2 regions of the Microbulbifer regidiadema genome follow, and region 2 is predicted to be linked to the other one. Evidence: predicted binding sites of a transcription regulator. Region 2 holds the regulator's gene; the other holds the start of a gene.
The links. The regulator sigma-54, encoded in region 2, starts transcription at its own class of promoters, with help from an activator protein. The targets are predictions, from matches to a motif close to TGGCACANNNNTTGCNNT.
Positions count from the first base shown of each region.

Region 1 (7,610 bases), 1.4 Mb from region 2:
GATACGGGCGGTGAAGCTCAGGTAGTAACTGGGGGTTATCCAGCCCAGTTTAATCGGTAGCTTGATCCAAATAGATGGAAACATAACCAATAACGCCACCGCAGGCACCGCCAAACTGACGCTGGCGTCATAGCGTAGGGAGAGAGTGAGAGCTAAAAAAGCAATCAGCCAGATAACCAGACCGAAAACCCGAGCCCCATTGAAAGACTGGCTCTCGGGTTTATCTTCCTCTGTTATTGATTTGAATATGTAGTAAGCCACCCAGAGAAAAAGGAAAATTCCGACGCCCATTAGGCTACTCCAAAATATGCGCACCACTGGCTGGCGCCTGTAGCAGGTTTGCTGGTTTCCTGCTCGTCAGTGCTGGGCGGGATATACCAGAATTCCGCAAGCAGGCGCCGTTCGGGCGTTATTAAGACAGCCTGGGCCTCCCGAACCAGGAACTCATCCCGCGGGATAATGCCATTTGGTGTGAGGCACTCGTCAGCGCCGGCCATCTTAAGTGCCAATTTACCCGTGAGGTCCCGGGCAGCTCGGTTGACCTCATTTAGGCTAGCTGTCGGGGTTAGCTCCAATACCCAGAATGGCCATGCGGCAAGAGCGGCTCGACTAGAAAACTCCGGAATCATGGGTTTCCTCCGCTGAGCGCATATTTTCTGGTAGTAGTGACCAGAGTGATTGAGTGATACCGCGCAGTTCTTCAGTTTTACCCTGCTCCAGTAAATCGCGCCCCTTGTCGACCAAAAGCTTGGCTCGCCTCATATTAGTGGCCTGGTGGAGGCGGGATGCGGCGTACTGGAATTGATCGGACCAGAATTCCGGGCTTTTGCGGTAGGTGGCGTTATTGATCCGTTGAAGCTGTTCGATGATCCTCTCAAGTTCTGTGGCTCGCCCCCGCTCCATTGCAGTAGCAACTTTCTTTTCCAGTTCGGAAAATAAGCGCCTATCTATCTCGCTGCCCCACTGTAAAACTGAATACTGTGCGTTCAGGTATTCGGACTCACACTGTTCTTTCAGTTCGTCAACTTGTCCCCGCTGTTCAAGTTCTTCCACTTCAGCTTCTATTTCGAGCAGGTTGCGGTACAGCCGCTGACGGGTATCTTCACATTCCATAGTGCCGGTCAGCTGTATGCCTATCTCGCTCAGATGTTGCTGCTGGTGCTCCAGCTTGCGCACAGCATCCTCATTACGCTCTCTAAAGGCACCCTGTTGCTGGATAGAAATACGCCTTTGCAGCGATTGCCAGGTGGCGCGCATTGCCTGAGGATCGGCGCTGGGAATGACCAGTTCTGCCACGCCTTTAATAAGCAGGTTTTGGTCTGGCAGGGAGGCTTGAGATTTCATATTGCCGCCGCGATCAACCTCAAGAGAAATCTCTACACGAGAGCCAGCGTGAAGCGGCTTTTTTAATTCAGCGGCGCGAATAACCAGGTTGCCGACCCGTCGACAGTAGCGGGCTTTGGCGCGCTCACCTTGCACAATTGGGATATTCAATTCTCCGTCGCTACCGGGCATTAAGGTATCAACTGTCGACTGTGAAAAAGTCCTCCGTGCAGGTAGCGGCGTGCCACGCTCCAGGAAGGTTTTCACATAACCGTTAGCCAGGGCCACGCCGATGGAACGGGAGAGTGGCGGATCGGAGAGTGTGAGGCCGTGAACGATGGAGATAGTTTGGGGCGTTACCGATACCTTGGCGCCGCTGGCATCCCTGCATTGCACGGTGAAGCGCGTCGCTTTTGAGGGCAGAATGCTGACGGTTGTAAGAAAGGCGCCCTCTTCGGTAAGGGTTACCTTTTCACTCTCCCAACCATCGCGAGTCAATTGAATGGTACTGGGTTTACTGCCCTCAGTACTGACCAATCGCCCCATTACGGTTGGGTCGAGCTCGGAGCATACGTTCGGATATTGCAGCCAAAACTTATTTTCTGCGGTATCGGTGGGGGTGGCGCTATCGTTGTCACTGCCGAGCCCAATAGAGACCGCGTATAGCGCCGCGCCTTCGGCCACCAGTGTCATAGGGTCGCGATTTTCCGCTGCGAGTGGTGCCAACTCGTTGGTCACTCGCTGGCGAATTACCGGCATATTGGCTGGACCGCCAACCAGTACCGTGCGATCAAGTCCACCTTCATCTAGCCCATGTTCAGCAAGTAGACGGCGACAGATTTCCAGGGCGCGGTTGATAACTGGTTCGCATAGCATTTCCAGCTCTTGTCGGTTTAGCGGAAGCTCATCAATTATTTCTCGCCCGTCCAGGTCCAGATCGATTTCCAGAACAGTTGAAGCCTGTGTGGACAACCGGATCTTTGCCTGTTCCGCCTCGCCGTATAATTTGGCGGCAAGCCCCTTGTGAGCAGGATCATCAATTGCTATCTGAATCTGGTGGTTGCTCTCCAACTGTCGCACCACCCAATCTGCCAGCAGGCGGTCTATATCGCGGCCGCCGAGAAAGTTGTCTCCGTCGTGACCGATAACACGTAAGAGCCCATCCCGGGCCTCCACCAGAGAGGCATCAAATGTGCCTCCGCCGAGATCGAAAACCAGCCAGGATTGCCCCACAGAATCTTCCGACCACCCAGCTGAAAATGCGGATGCTACCGGTTCTGGTAACAGCTCGACTTTGTCGAGTCCCGCCAGCTGTGCTGCCTCGGAAGTCGCCTTGCTCTGCGGGAGCTCGAATAGGGCGGGTACGGTAATGACTGCCTGTGATGGGCGCGAGCCGGTTGTCGCCTCCACATCGTCGAGCAGGGCCTTGAGAACCTCAGCAGATAGTTGCTCCGGTGACCACTGCTTTCCGCTGCTGTCTGGCGCTGTTAACTTGCCTGTGCCCATCAAGCGTTTAAATTCGCGGTGGGTATTGATCGCATCACTATCGAGGAATTTGCGTGCGCGGTCGCCGACCATCACTTTGTCGCCGGTAATACGCACAATAGAGGGGGTGTTGGCTTGTCCTCGCTTATTGGGAACTACCTGGGTTTGCTCGCCGGTAAATATTGCAGTCGCTGAGTTGGTTGTGCCGAGATCTATCCCTAGGTGCAACTTGGTCATCCTTTTTTCTCTGAAAACTATTTCTGTCGGCAGAGGATTTTATAAGAATGTCGCGCAGTGGCACCAGAATAGGTTGTTTCAACCGCTTTCACCGCTTTCACCGATTGCATGGATAAGCGGGAAGAGGCCACCAGTGTGCCGGTGGCCGAGCGGGTTAGTTAATTGGTGCGCTGACCTTAGCTATTGGTATTGCGATGTGGAATTTCCGGTCGGAATACCCCCACATTGCGGAAACCTTCGTCCAGCAGGTGTGAGGCGTGCAGACGGCTCATCACGCCGCGGGCGCAATACAGCAGGTATTCGCGCTCCTGGTCCAGTTGGGCGAAGCCCTTGTTGAGGCGGTAGAACGGAATTGTCTGCACTTCACAGTCCAGCTCCAGCGGGTCCAGCTCCTCCTCATCCGGGTGGCGGATATCGATCACCACGGCGTTGCCCGGCTCCTCGCGGATCTCCACTTCGGGGGCTTCGCCGTCCACCTCTTCGATCACCTGATCGATATTTTGCATCACCCGATTGCCGATGGCGCGGTCGAGGACGGTGAAGTCAAAGCGGTTCTCCTCGGACTCCACTTTTTCAATCTTGGCGCGGGTGGTGGGCTTCACCGAGATAACACCGCAGTACTCCGGCATATTGGCGGCGAACTCTTCTGTGCCAATAGCCCGGGAGGTGCGGATAATATCGGTCTTGTCGGTGGTGATCAGCGGGCGCAGTACCAGGGTGTTGGTAACACTGTCGATCACCGACAGGTTTTTCAGGGTCTGGCTGGAAACCTGGGCGATGGCCTCACCGGTCACTACCGCATCCACCTCCAGTTCCTTGGCGATCACATCGGCGGCGCGCAGCATCATACGCTTCAAAATAACCCCCATATGGGAGTCGTCGACCCGCTCGAGAATCTCGGCCACCACTTCGTCAAATGGCACAGTGATAAAGCGCACCCGGTGGGAGGCGCCGTATTTGTTCCACAGGTAATAGGCGACTTCTTTCACGCCCAGCTCGTGCTGGCGCCCGCCCAGATTGAAGAACAGGAAGTGGGTGCGAATGCCGCGCTTCATGGTCAGGTAGCTGGCCACGGTGGAGTCGAAGCCCCCGGATACCAGCGACAGAACCGGGTCCTGGGTACCCAGGGGGAAACCGCCGAGGCCCGGGTGCTGCTCCTCAATCACATTGAGCTTGTCGTGGCGGACTTCCAGCTTGACGGTGATATCGGGGTTTTTCAGTTTGACCCCGGCCGCCTCGGTGTTCTTGTTGAGGCCGCCGCCCACGTACTGCTCCACATCCAGGGATTGAAAGTCGTGTTTGCCGGTGCGCTTAACCCGTACACAGAAAGTCTTGTCCTTCAGGGCGTCTCCCCATACCGACAGGGTTTTCTCGTACATGTCGTGCAGGTCCCCCAGCGGGAACTGGCGCACGCGGGAGAAGTTGGCGATGCCGGGGGTGTGGGAGAGCACCTCCTCGATACGCCCCCCCAGGTGGGACACGGCATCGGGCGCGATCACATCGATCTTTTCCCAATCCTTGCGCACCTGGATACGGTCGTCCAGCGGGCGCAGCAGGCGCTGTAGGTTGTCCTTGAGCTGACGCGACATGCGCTTGCGCACAGGGTTGCTCTTGATGGTGATCTCTGGAAAAAACTTGACGACAAAGTGCATGGGAATCCGTGGGGTACCGCATGTTGATAGAAGGTGTCGCATTATAAACTAGCCGGAGGCAAGTTGGTTGCGCACTGTTTGCGGGCGAGGCGGAAGTGAAAGTGTTCTATTTTGGTGCATATTTAGGTGGCTGCTTGGCCGCAATGTCTCTATCCTGGCTGCGTCAGCGCTGTGCCGAGGCTCGCACCGCCACCAACCGGGGCTGTGAGGCAATTGCCCTAATTTGGCACACTCCTTGCTTTAATACACGCCAGGTAAAGAGTGAATGCCGGCAGCGACAGCAAGGCATAGCGACCAATTACTTTTCAAGACCTGGAGGACTGCAATGTCAGCGAAAACGCTCGGTTTGATTAAAGAGAGTGAAGCGAAGTGGATAGACCTGCGCTTTACCGATACCAAGGGTAAAGAACAACACGTTTCCATCCCCGTGTCGGAAGTTGACGGCGAGTTCTTTGAAGAAGGCAAAATGTTCGATGGTTCTTCCATCGCCGGCTGGAAGGGCATCAACGAATCCGACATGATCCTGATGCCGGACGACGATACCGCTTTCCTCGACCCCTTCACCGATGAGAGCACCGTTATTATTCGCTGTAATATCGTCGACCCGATCACCGGTCAGGGTTACGAGCGCGATCCCCGCTCCATCGCACTGCGCGCCGAGGAATATCTGAAGTCCACCGGTCTGGGTGACACCGCGCTGTTCGGTCCCGAGCCCGAGTTCTTCGTCTTCGACGACATCACCTGGGGTGCCGAAATGGGCGGCGCCTTCTACAAGATCAACTCTGAAGAAGCGGCCTGGTCTTCCGGTCACAGCTTCGCCGAGGGCAATATCGGCCACCGTCCCGGTGTTAAAGGCGGCTACTTCCCGGTTCCGCCGGTGGATTCCCTGCACGATATACGCGCCGCTATGTGTTCCGCGATGGAGCAGATGGGCCTGAGTGTAGAAGTACACCACCACGAAGTGGGTACTGCTGGCCAGTGTGAAATCGGCGTTGCCGCCAACACCCTGACCAAGAAAGCGGACGAAGTACAGATTCTCAAGTACGCGGTACACAATGTTGCGCACGCCTACGGCAAAACCGCGACCTTTATGCCCAAGCCTCTGGTGGGCGATAATGGTTCCGGCATGCACGTACACCAGTCCTTCAGCAAGGATGGCGTCAACCAGTGTGCCGGTGATGCCTACGCGGGACTGTCCGAAGCGGCCCTGTACTACATCGGCGGTATTATTAAGCACGCACGCGCCCTGAACGCGCTGTGTAACGCTTCCACCAACTCTTACAAGCGTCTGGTACCTGGCTTTGAAGCGCCGGTAATCCTGGCCTACTCCGCGCGCAACCGCTCCGCGTCTATCCGTATTCCTTTCGTACCCTCTCCGAAAGGCAAGCGCATCGAGACCCGCTTCCCGGATCCGACAGCCAACCCGTACCTGTCCTTCGCCGCACTGCTGATGGCAGGCCTCGACGGCATCAAGAACAAGATCCATCCTGGCGACCCTGCGGACAAGGATCTGTACGACCTGCCGCCGGAAGAGCTGGCCGAGTACCCGACCGTTGCTGCCAGCCTGGAGGGCGCTCTGGATGCCCTGGATAAGGATCGCGAGTTCCTGACCGCCGGTGGCGTATTCACTGATGACGCTATCGATGCCTACATCGAGCTGAAGCGCGAAGAAGTAGAGCGCCTGAACATGACCACTCACCCGGTCGAGTTCGATATGTACTACTCCGTGTAACGGTGCCCGGCATCACAGTGATGCCGTCGAGCTGTTCTCGAAAAGCCCGCGCCGCCCTGGTGCGGGCTTTTTTATTGCGGGTACACTGTCAGCTGGAAGTGGATTGAGTGCCGCTGCGGCGGTGGAGTGTCACAGAGCCCTGGTGTGGGCAGAAAAGGAGCGTCCGCGCTGCGGTCGACAATACTATGGCGAGGTATAAGCTACTTAAGGCCCTGTTGCTCACACTGCCTCTGGCGGCAGTGACCGCAATAGCGGGAACTGATGATAATGCAGAGGCCGGCGCCGCTATCTATAAGGTGGTTGGGCCCGATGGCCAGGTCACGTTTAGCGATACACCACCGGCAAATGGCACCTCTGAAAAGGTGGAATTGGCGCCGATCAATATCCAACCGCGCCAGTTGCCCACAAGAAAGCTGTCACCTAGAAAGGGCGCTGAGGCCCTTGGGCCTGTGTCGATTCAGATCGTCAGCCCCATCCACGAGGCGACGATTCCCCCCGGGCAGACACTGATCGTGCTCCAGGTGCAAGTGACTCCAGCCCTGCCAGAGGGCGCGAGCTTTTATGCTGTGGTTGACGGGCAGCGCTGGCAGGGGAGTTCCAGTGGCAACTCCCTCGATATTTCGGCCCTGGAGCGTGGCGCCCATACCCTGCAAGCCGTCTTAGTGGGCCCCCGTGGACAGGTTCTGGCTCAGTCCGCTGTCGTCACAGTCTACGTGAAGCGCCCCATAGCCCGGGGCTGAATGCGGGGGCGGAGCTCCTCCCGGCCCCTGTCCCTGTTATTTTCAGCTCGCCCTATACCCAACCTGACCGCTTTTTGACCTATGCACCTTTATGGTGCATTCTGCCCTTGCTGGCGCTACCCCCTGTTCCCGAGGCCGATCACCGGCAGCTGCAGTGCCGCTAGCCGCGCACTGGCGCTGTTCGCCTCGAGCTATTTTTGCCTGCAAATGCCCGCTTATGCGCCATTTTGGTTTGCTTTTTGCACTGACTAGATACAGCGCTTGCGCGCTGGGACTGACCGAAGGAGCTGGGTCAGGGCCTCGGAATAAACCGGAAATTTTATCAATGCTGAATGATCGCCAGTTGCGCCAATTACTCGATAGCCTGACTTCCGCAGTACTGGTGCTGGATGAAAACCTAGCGCTTTGCTATCTGAACAATGCCGCCGAGGACCTGTTAGC
Region 1 is NZ_CP174297.1:3,215,799-3,223,408, reverse strand. It holds gene ACJJIK_RS14080 (hypothetical protein) at 1-291, opposite strand, end outside; gene ACJJIK_RS14075 (hypothetical protein) at 291-629, opposite strand; gene ACJJIK_RS14070 (Hsp70 family protein) at 610-3,045, opposite strand; gene thiI (tRNA uracil 4-sulfurtransferase ThiI) at 3,222-4,697, opposite strand; gene glnA (glutamate--ammonia ligase) at 5,023-6,429, shown strand; gene ACJJIK_RS14055 (DUF4124 domain-containing protein) at 6,615-7,169, shown strand; gene glnL (nitrogen regulation protein NR(II)) at 7,495-7,610, shown strand, end outside.
Region 1: the regulator sigma-54 is predicted to act here: its motif matches at 4,922-4,939, upstream of glnA (glutamate--ammonia ligase).

Region 2 (7,610 bases):
CCGGCATGGGTAAATCCGGGCATATTGGCCGCAAGATCGCTGCAACCCTTGCCAGCACGGGAACCCCGAGCTTCTTTGTTCACCCCGGTGAGGCCAGCCACGGCGATCTCGGCATGATCACCCGGGACGATGTTGTTATCGCTATATCCAACTCCGGCTCCTCCGCCGAAGTCCTCACCCTGCTCCCCCTGCTAAAACGCCTGGGCATCCCGCTGATTAGCATGGCGGGGAAAACTGACTCTCCCCTGGCACAAGCTGCGGAAGTCAACCTGGATATTTCCGTAGCCACAGAGGCCTGCCCACTCAACTTGGCACCCACCTCTTCAACAACCGTAACCCTCGTGATGGGTGACGCACTGGCAGTTGCCCTGCTTGAAGCCCGCGGCTTTACCGCCGAAGATTTTGCCTTTTCCCACCCCGGTGGCGCCCTCGGACGCAGACTCCTGCTGAAGGTCGAGGATGTGATGCACGCTGGTGACGAATTACCCCAGGTAAATCCAGAAACCCCACTAGCAAAAGCCCTGCTGGAAATGACGAGCAAAGGGTTCGGTATGACAACCATCGTCAACAGCGACGGTGAACTGCTCGGAGTCTTTACCGATGGAGATTTGCGCCGGGTCATCGACCAAAAAGTCGAACTCGATAAAGCAATTATGGAAGAAGTAATGAGCCGTCGTCCCAAAACGGTTTCCACTGACACCCTTGCCGCTGAATCTCTACGAATTATGGAAGATTACAAAATCACCGCATTAGTCGTGGAAGATAAGGCGCACCACCCAGTTGGCCTACTCCATATGCACGATATTCTGCGCGCCGGCGTTATCTGAGATAATAGCGAGCAATTATTTATGATGAGCGGGCCATGCCCGCCCCCACAGGTAAAGAGAGATTACCCCGGTGATATCCGAACAAAAGATAAATGACTCCTTGAAAAATATCCGCTGGCTTGTTCTGGACGTAGATGGCGTCCTGACCGATGGCAAGCTCTATTTTGACAATAATGGCAACGAGCTTAAAACGTTTAACACCCTGGACGGGCACGGCATAAAAATGCTGCAAAACTCCGGAGTTCGCGTGGCAATTATTACCGGCCGGCGCAGCAATGTAGTAGAGCGCCGCGCACACGATCTGGGTATTAATAAGCTAATCCAGGGTCGCGAAGACAAGTTTGCCGCCCTACAGGAGCTGCTCGCTGAAGAGTCTTGCCGACTGGAGGATATTGCCTACGTCGGCGATGACTATCCCGACCTTCTGGTGATGACCAAAATCGGCTGCCCTATTGCGCCACCCAATGCGGCCCCACCGGTGCGCGAGCGAGCCCTGTGGATCACCGGTGCACGCGGCGGTGAAGGTGCCGTGCGCGAGGTCTGCGACCGCATTATGATTGCCCAGGGGACCTTTGACGCGGCACTCGCCCCCTATATCGGAGAAAAGTAATGCGCTCCTGGCTGCCTCTCGTACTGGTCACTCTACTTATCAGTGCCGGACTCTGGTTTTCCGAGAGTCCGCCAGAGCAACTCCTGGGCAAAAGACCCACCCCGCAACAGCAAGACCGCGCTGCGGACTTGATTATCAAGGGGGCGGAGACCCGCCACTTTGACCAGACGGGCAATCTGGCTTACCGCGTGGACGCAGAAGAGATCACCTACTTTCAGTTCAAGCGCCGGGACCGGGCTAACCTGAAAGAACCGCGCATGCTGTTCTATACCGACGACACCGCCAAATGGGCAACCCGCTCCAAGCGCGGCACCGCCTTCAACCGCGGGAAGCGCATCGTGCTCAATGGCGATGTACAGATTGATGAACTCCCCACCCCGGATGGCGTCAAATTAGAGACATCGCGAATCACAATCTTCCCCAACAGGGAATTCGCCGAGACTGACAAAGTTGTTATTATTAGCTCCGGCCCCAATCGCACAGAAGGTAAGGGGCTGCGCGCCTACCTGAAAGAAAACCGGATGGAAATCCTGTCCGATGTAAAGAGCAGCTATGACACCCAATAACCGCCACTTTTCGCCCCTCAAGGCCCTTATCGCGATTGCACTGGCAGCAATTACTGCTGCTGCGCAGGCATTGCCCGATGACCGGACCCAGAAAATCTCTGTGGGCTCAGACTCCATGTCGGCCGACCGCGCCAACCACCTGGTGGTTTACAGTGACAATGTAGTCATCACCCAGGGCTCCCTGCAAATCAGGGCAGACCGCGTCGAAGTGCACTTTACCGAAAGTGATGAAATCAGCCGGGTGGTAGCCGTGGGCCGCCCAGCACACTTCCAGCAAAAGATTTTAGAGAGCCAGGAACCCGTCAAGGCCCGCGCTGATCGCATAGAATACGCCATCAGCTCCGAAGAGTTACAGCTTATCGGCGAAGCTTATATCGATCGGGATGGCAACACTCTGACTGCCGAAAAAATTGACTACGACCTCGCGACGGAGCAAATGAGCGCCCGCAGCCAGCCGGGCCAGGGCAGAGTTGAGATGATCTGGAAGCCTGAAAGCAGCGAGACCAGCGAACCCGCCGACACCAACGCCAGCCAGTAATCCAGCCAGACTCCAATGCCAGTAAACAGCGCTATTTACAATGATGTAATCCGCAGCCATATAGCGCTGCGGTCAGATTTCAGGATTCACTATGCCAACGCTACAAGCGTTACACCTCGCTAAACAATATAAGAAAAGAAAAGTTGTTCAAGATGTCTCTGTCAGCGTATCCAGCGGACAGGTTGTCGGCCTGCTGGGCCCCAATGGAGCCGGCAAAACAACCTGTTTTTATATGATTGCAGGGCTGGTGCAGGCTGATGCCGGGCAAGTCCTAATTGATAGCGAAGATATTACCCGCCTCTCCATGCACGGTCGCGCCCGCAAGGGTATCGGCTACCTGCCCCAGGAGGCCTCTGTTTTTCGACGTCTATCGGTACGCGACAATATTCTCGCAATCCTTGAGACCCGCAAGGGACTCAATCGGGCGGAGCGCGAAAAACAGGCCAGGGAGCTACTCGAAGAGTTCAATATTACCCATATCGAAAACAGCCTCGGCATGGCCCTGTCTGGCGGAGAGCGGCGCCGGGTAGAAATTGCCCGCGCCCTGGCTACAGACCCGAGCTTTGTACTACTCGATGAACCTTTTGCCGGGGTCGACCCCATCTCGGTAAACGATATCAAATACATCATCCGCCACTTGCGGGACAGGGGTATCGGGGTATTAATCACAGACCACAATGTGAGGGAAACCCTGGATATCTGCGAAACCGCCTATATCGTCAGCGAGGGCCATATTATTGCCTCAGGCACACCGGATGACGTCCTGGCCAACCAGCAAGTCCGCGAGGTGTATTTGGGACACGAGTTCACCATTTAATGGCAAATGATGACAAGTATAACAAAATACCCCAAATACCGAGAATTTCATCATAATTTATGGGTGAATTAGCCCCTCCCCTAGCGGCTATCGGCACGCTTATTGCTTGTAATAGTTAGGGGGCCGGGGTAGTCTGCGCCATCTCGGGTTAACTTTGATAGACCCATTGTCGCACTGGCCTGCAACTCTAAACTATGAAGCAGTCTCTCCAGCTCAAGCTCGGCACACAGCTAACCATGACCCCACAGTTGCAGCAGGCAATACGCCTCCTGCAACTCTCCACGTTGGATTTACAGCAGGAAGTCCAGGCAGCCCTCGACGGCAATCCCATGCTGGAAGTTGAGAGCGAAGATTTGACCCCAGCGGCAAATACGGAAAAAAACGCTCAGCAAGAACTACCATCCAGTACGGGAGAGGATTTAACCCCCACCGCGAGCGAGGAAAAAGAGCTTGGCGATGCCGACTGGAATCAGGATATTCCAGCAGAGCTGCCCGTTGATACCCAGTGGGACGATATTTACAGCAGCTACAGCGCCCCAACCGAGGGCGAAGACCCCAACTTTGAGCGCAACACCGCGATCGACACACTGCAAGACCACTTGCGCTGGCAATTAAACCTCACCACCCTGTCCAGCCACGACAAGCGAATTGGCGAGCATCTTATTGACGCCATCAGCCCCAACGGCCTGCTCAATACCACAGTTAACGATGTTGCCACCTCTCTGCAGATCGAAGAGGATGAGGTGGTTGCCGTCCTTAAAGCCGTGCAACAATTCGAGCCGGCCGGCTGCGGAGCCCGAAACCTGCAAGAGTGCCTGCTGCTACAACTACAGCAACTGCCTGTGGGGACCCCCTGGCTAAAAGAGGCGCAGACCATTATTGAGCGCCACCTGGAACTGCTCGGAAAACGGGACTTCAGGCAGCTCAGCCGGCGCACACGCCTCACTGAAGCCCAGCTCGGCGAGGTCATCCGCCTTATTCAGACGCTCACCCCCAACCCGGGGGAAGAGTTTAGCGGCGAGCAGCCCGCCTATGTTATTCCCGACATTATTGTGTCGCGCAAGGAACAGCGCTGGCTGGTCGAACTGAACCCCGAAATCACCCCCAAGATCCGTATCAATGGCCACTACGCCTCACTGGTAAAGCGAGCGGACAACTCGCGGGAGAACAACTTCTTGCGGGATCACCTACAAGAGGCCCGCTGGTTTCTGAAAAGCCTGCAGAGCCGCCACGACACCCTGCTGAAGGTCGCCACTTCGATTGTGGACAAGCAGCAGGGTTTTTTTGAGGAGGGCCCCGAGGCGATGAGACCCATGGTTCTGGCGGATATTGCTGAAACCATCGGCATGCACGAATCCACGATATCCCGGGTCACTACCCAGAAGTACATGCTGACCCCGCGCGGAGTCTTCGAACTCAAATACTTCTTCTCCAGCCACGTCAGCACCGACTCCGGCGAAGACGCCTCATCCACGGCGATTAGGGCCCTTATTCGCAAACTTATCGATACCGAAGTCCCCAGAAAGCCGCTGTCCGACAACAAAATCACCCAAGAATTGGATAAACAGGGGATTAAGGTTGCACGTCGAACGGTAGCGAAATACCGCGAATCCATGGGTATCCCCTCGTCAAGTGAGCGGAAACGGCTCGTTTAGCCCCCCCCCCAGAACCGCCAACCACCCTGACCCCAAAACAATGGCCAGTCACAAACCTCTGGCGCCCCTACCGCCCCGCCTGTAACCAAAACCCAAAATTTGAGTGTATCCTTCCATTCTGGCCCACTTCCTAGTAGGGTTGCGACCCGTTAGGGGGTGAGCGCCGACTTGTGATGCACCTTTAAGGAGAAATCCATGCAGATCAATATTAGTGGCCACCACGTCGACGTTACCTCACCTATGCGCAGCTACTGCGAAACCAAAATGGAGAAGCTGTCCAGGCACTACGACAATATCACCAATGCGCAAGTTATTTTATCTGTCGAAAAGCTGATCCAAAAAGCTGAGGCGACCGTACATATTAATGGTCACGATCTCTGCGCTGGATCTGAGGACAGGGATATGTACGCGGCAATTGATGCGCTCACCGATAAGCTGGACCGCCAACTGAAAAAACACAAAGAGAAGTTGCAGAACCATCGCTGAACTATGACACTGGAAGCATTACTCTCTCCCCGCCTCAGTCTTTGCCACCTGGCGGGGAGTAGCAAAAAAAAGCTCTTACTCAATATTGCCCAGGCCATCGCCGAACAATATCCCCAACACGATTCCGATACGGTTTTTAACCAGCTGATCGCCCGTGAGCGCCTGGGCTCCACCGGAATTGGCGACGGCGTCGCCATTCCCCATTGCAGATTGCCCGGCTGTGAAAGCCCCATCGGGGTTCTCTGCACCACCGAACCTGCCATTGATTTTGACTCTGTGGATCGCCAGCCTGTCGACTTGCTGTTTACGCTTCTGGTCCCCGAAGACGCCGAACAGGAACACCTGGATACACTGGCAGAAATCGCCGCCCTGTTTTCCGACAGCCTGGTAAGGGATAAGCTAAGACAGGCACAGAGCAGCGATGAACTCTACGCCCTGGCAATTGATAGCACCGCAGCCGCCTGAGAGCGGTCCGGTAACTGGCACTCAACGCTGAAATTTGCCCCGGTGCCCAGGCAGTACAATAAGCGAAATAATAAAGACTTGTGTAAAGAGGAGGGGTCCCCATGCGCTTGGTGATTATTAGTGGCCGCTCCGGCTCGGGTAAAAGCTCTGCCCTACAGCTGTTGGAGGATGTCGGCTTCAACTGCATCGACAACCTGCCCACCAGCCTACTCCCAGAACTGGTTAAGCGGGTCAGGGCGCAGCCACCGAAAGAAAATACCCCGCTAGCCCTGGGGGTCGATGCCCGCAACCTCTGGCAGGACATCAGGCAAGCTCCCGGCGTTATTGAATCCCTGCGCCAAAGCGGGGTTCAGTGCGATGTGATTTACCTGGATGCGCGGGAACCCGTATTGGTACAGCGATTCAGCGAGACCCGGCGCAAACACCCCCTCAGCAACGATTGCACCCACCTGTTGGAAGCCCTCAACCAGGAAAAAGAGCTGCTCACCCCCATCTCCACCGTTGCGGATATGGTGATTGACACCAGCTCCCTGAGCCTGCACCAGCTGCGCGAACTGATAAAAAACCGCGTGGTGGGCGAACAATCCAGCAGTATGGCGATCCTATTCCAGTCCTTCGGGTTTAAGCACGGGGTGCCGGTGGATGCGGATCTGATTTTTGACCTGCGCTGCCTGCCCAACCCCTACTGGGAACCGAGCTTAAGGGAAAAAACCGGTAGGGATATCGAAGTCGCAACCTTCCTGCGCTCACACCCAGAGACGCTAAAGATGGAGGCCGATATCACCAGCTTCCTGGAAAACTGGCTGCCCTCTTACCAAAAAAGTAATCGCAGCTACACCTGTATCTCTATCGGTTGTACCGGAGGGCGGCACCGATCCGTCTATATGGTTGAGCAGCTGGTAAAAAAGTTTTCCAAAGAATTCGCCAACGTTCAGATTCGTCATCGGGAACAGCAAAAGTAGGCTTTTATCGATCAGCGCCATGCAGAAACAGCAACTGACCATCATCAATAAACTCGGCTTGCACGCCCGCGCCGCCAGTAAGTTTGCGCAGACCGCCTCCCGCTTCTGCTCCACCATCAAAGTGCACTGTCAGGGCAAAGCCGTAGATGGCAAAAGCGTAATGGCACTGATGTTACTCGCCGCCGGCAAAGGCACAGAGCTGGGACTGGAGGTAGAGGGGGCCGATGAATCTGCCGCCCTGGAGGCCATCAGTTCACTCATCTCCAATCGTTTCGGCGAAGCGGAATAGAGGCCGGTATACTATTGCCAAACCGAGGCCCACTCACAAACACTAAATCGTTGAGCTTTTACACTACCTCCCATTTTCACCACTAGCAGTAAGGACTTTTTGTGCCCAGCTCTCCCCAAGCCGAAATCAAGTTCCGCGCACAGAATCAGCTGGGTGAGCTGTATGCCGCGCTAGATAGCGGCACGGGGCAAGAAGTCCGGCGCATGCTCAAAACCCTGACCCCACAGAGCATCGCCCAATTACTGGAGAGCTCCCCACCGCGTATTCGCCAGGTACTTTGGAACCTTGTCGATCGGCAAACAGAGGGTGAGGTTCTACAGGAGCTCACCGACGATGTGCGCAGCCAGATCCTCGCCACCATGGATACGGAGGAAATGGTGGCGGTGGTGGAGGGC
Region 2 is NZ_CP174297.1:4,591,734-4,599,343, reverse strand. It holds gene ACJJIK_RS20155 (KpsF/GutQ family sugar-phosphate isomerase) at 1-827, shown strand, start outside; gene ACJJIK_RS20150 (KdsC family phosphatase) at 901-1,437, shown strand; gene lptC (LPS export ABC transporter periplasmic protein LptC) at 1,437-2,003, shown strand; gene lptA (lipopolysaccharide transport periplasmic protein LptA) at 1,990-2,541, shown strand; gene lptB (LPS export ABC transporter ATP-binding protein) at 2,633-3,358, shown strand; gene ACJJIK_RS20130 (RNA polymerase factor sigma-54) at 3,553-5,013, shown strand; gene hpf (ribosome hibernation-promoting factor, HPF/YfiA family) at 5,209-5,499, shown strand; gene ptsN (PTS IIA-like nitrogen regulatory protein PtsN) at 5,503-5,964, shown strand; gene rapZ (RNase adapter RapZ) at 6,066-6,926, shown strand; gene ACJJIK_RS20110 (HPr family phosphocarrier protein) at 6,946-7,215, shown strand; gene mgtE (magnesium transporter) at 7,317-7,610, shown strand, end outside.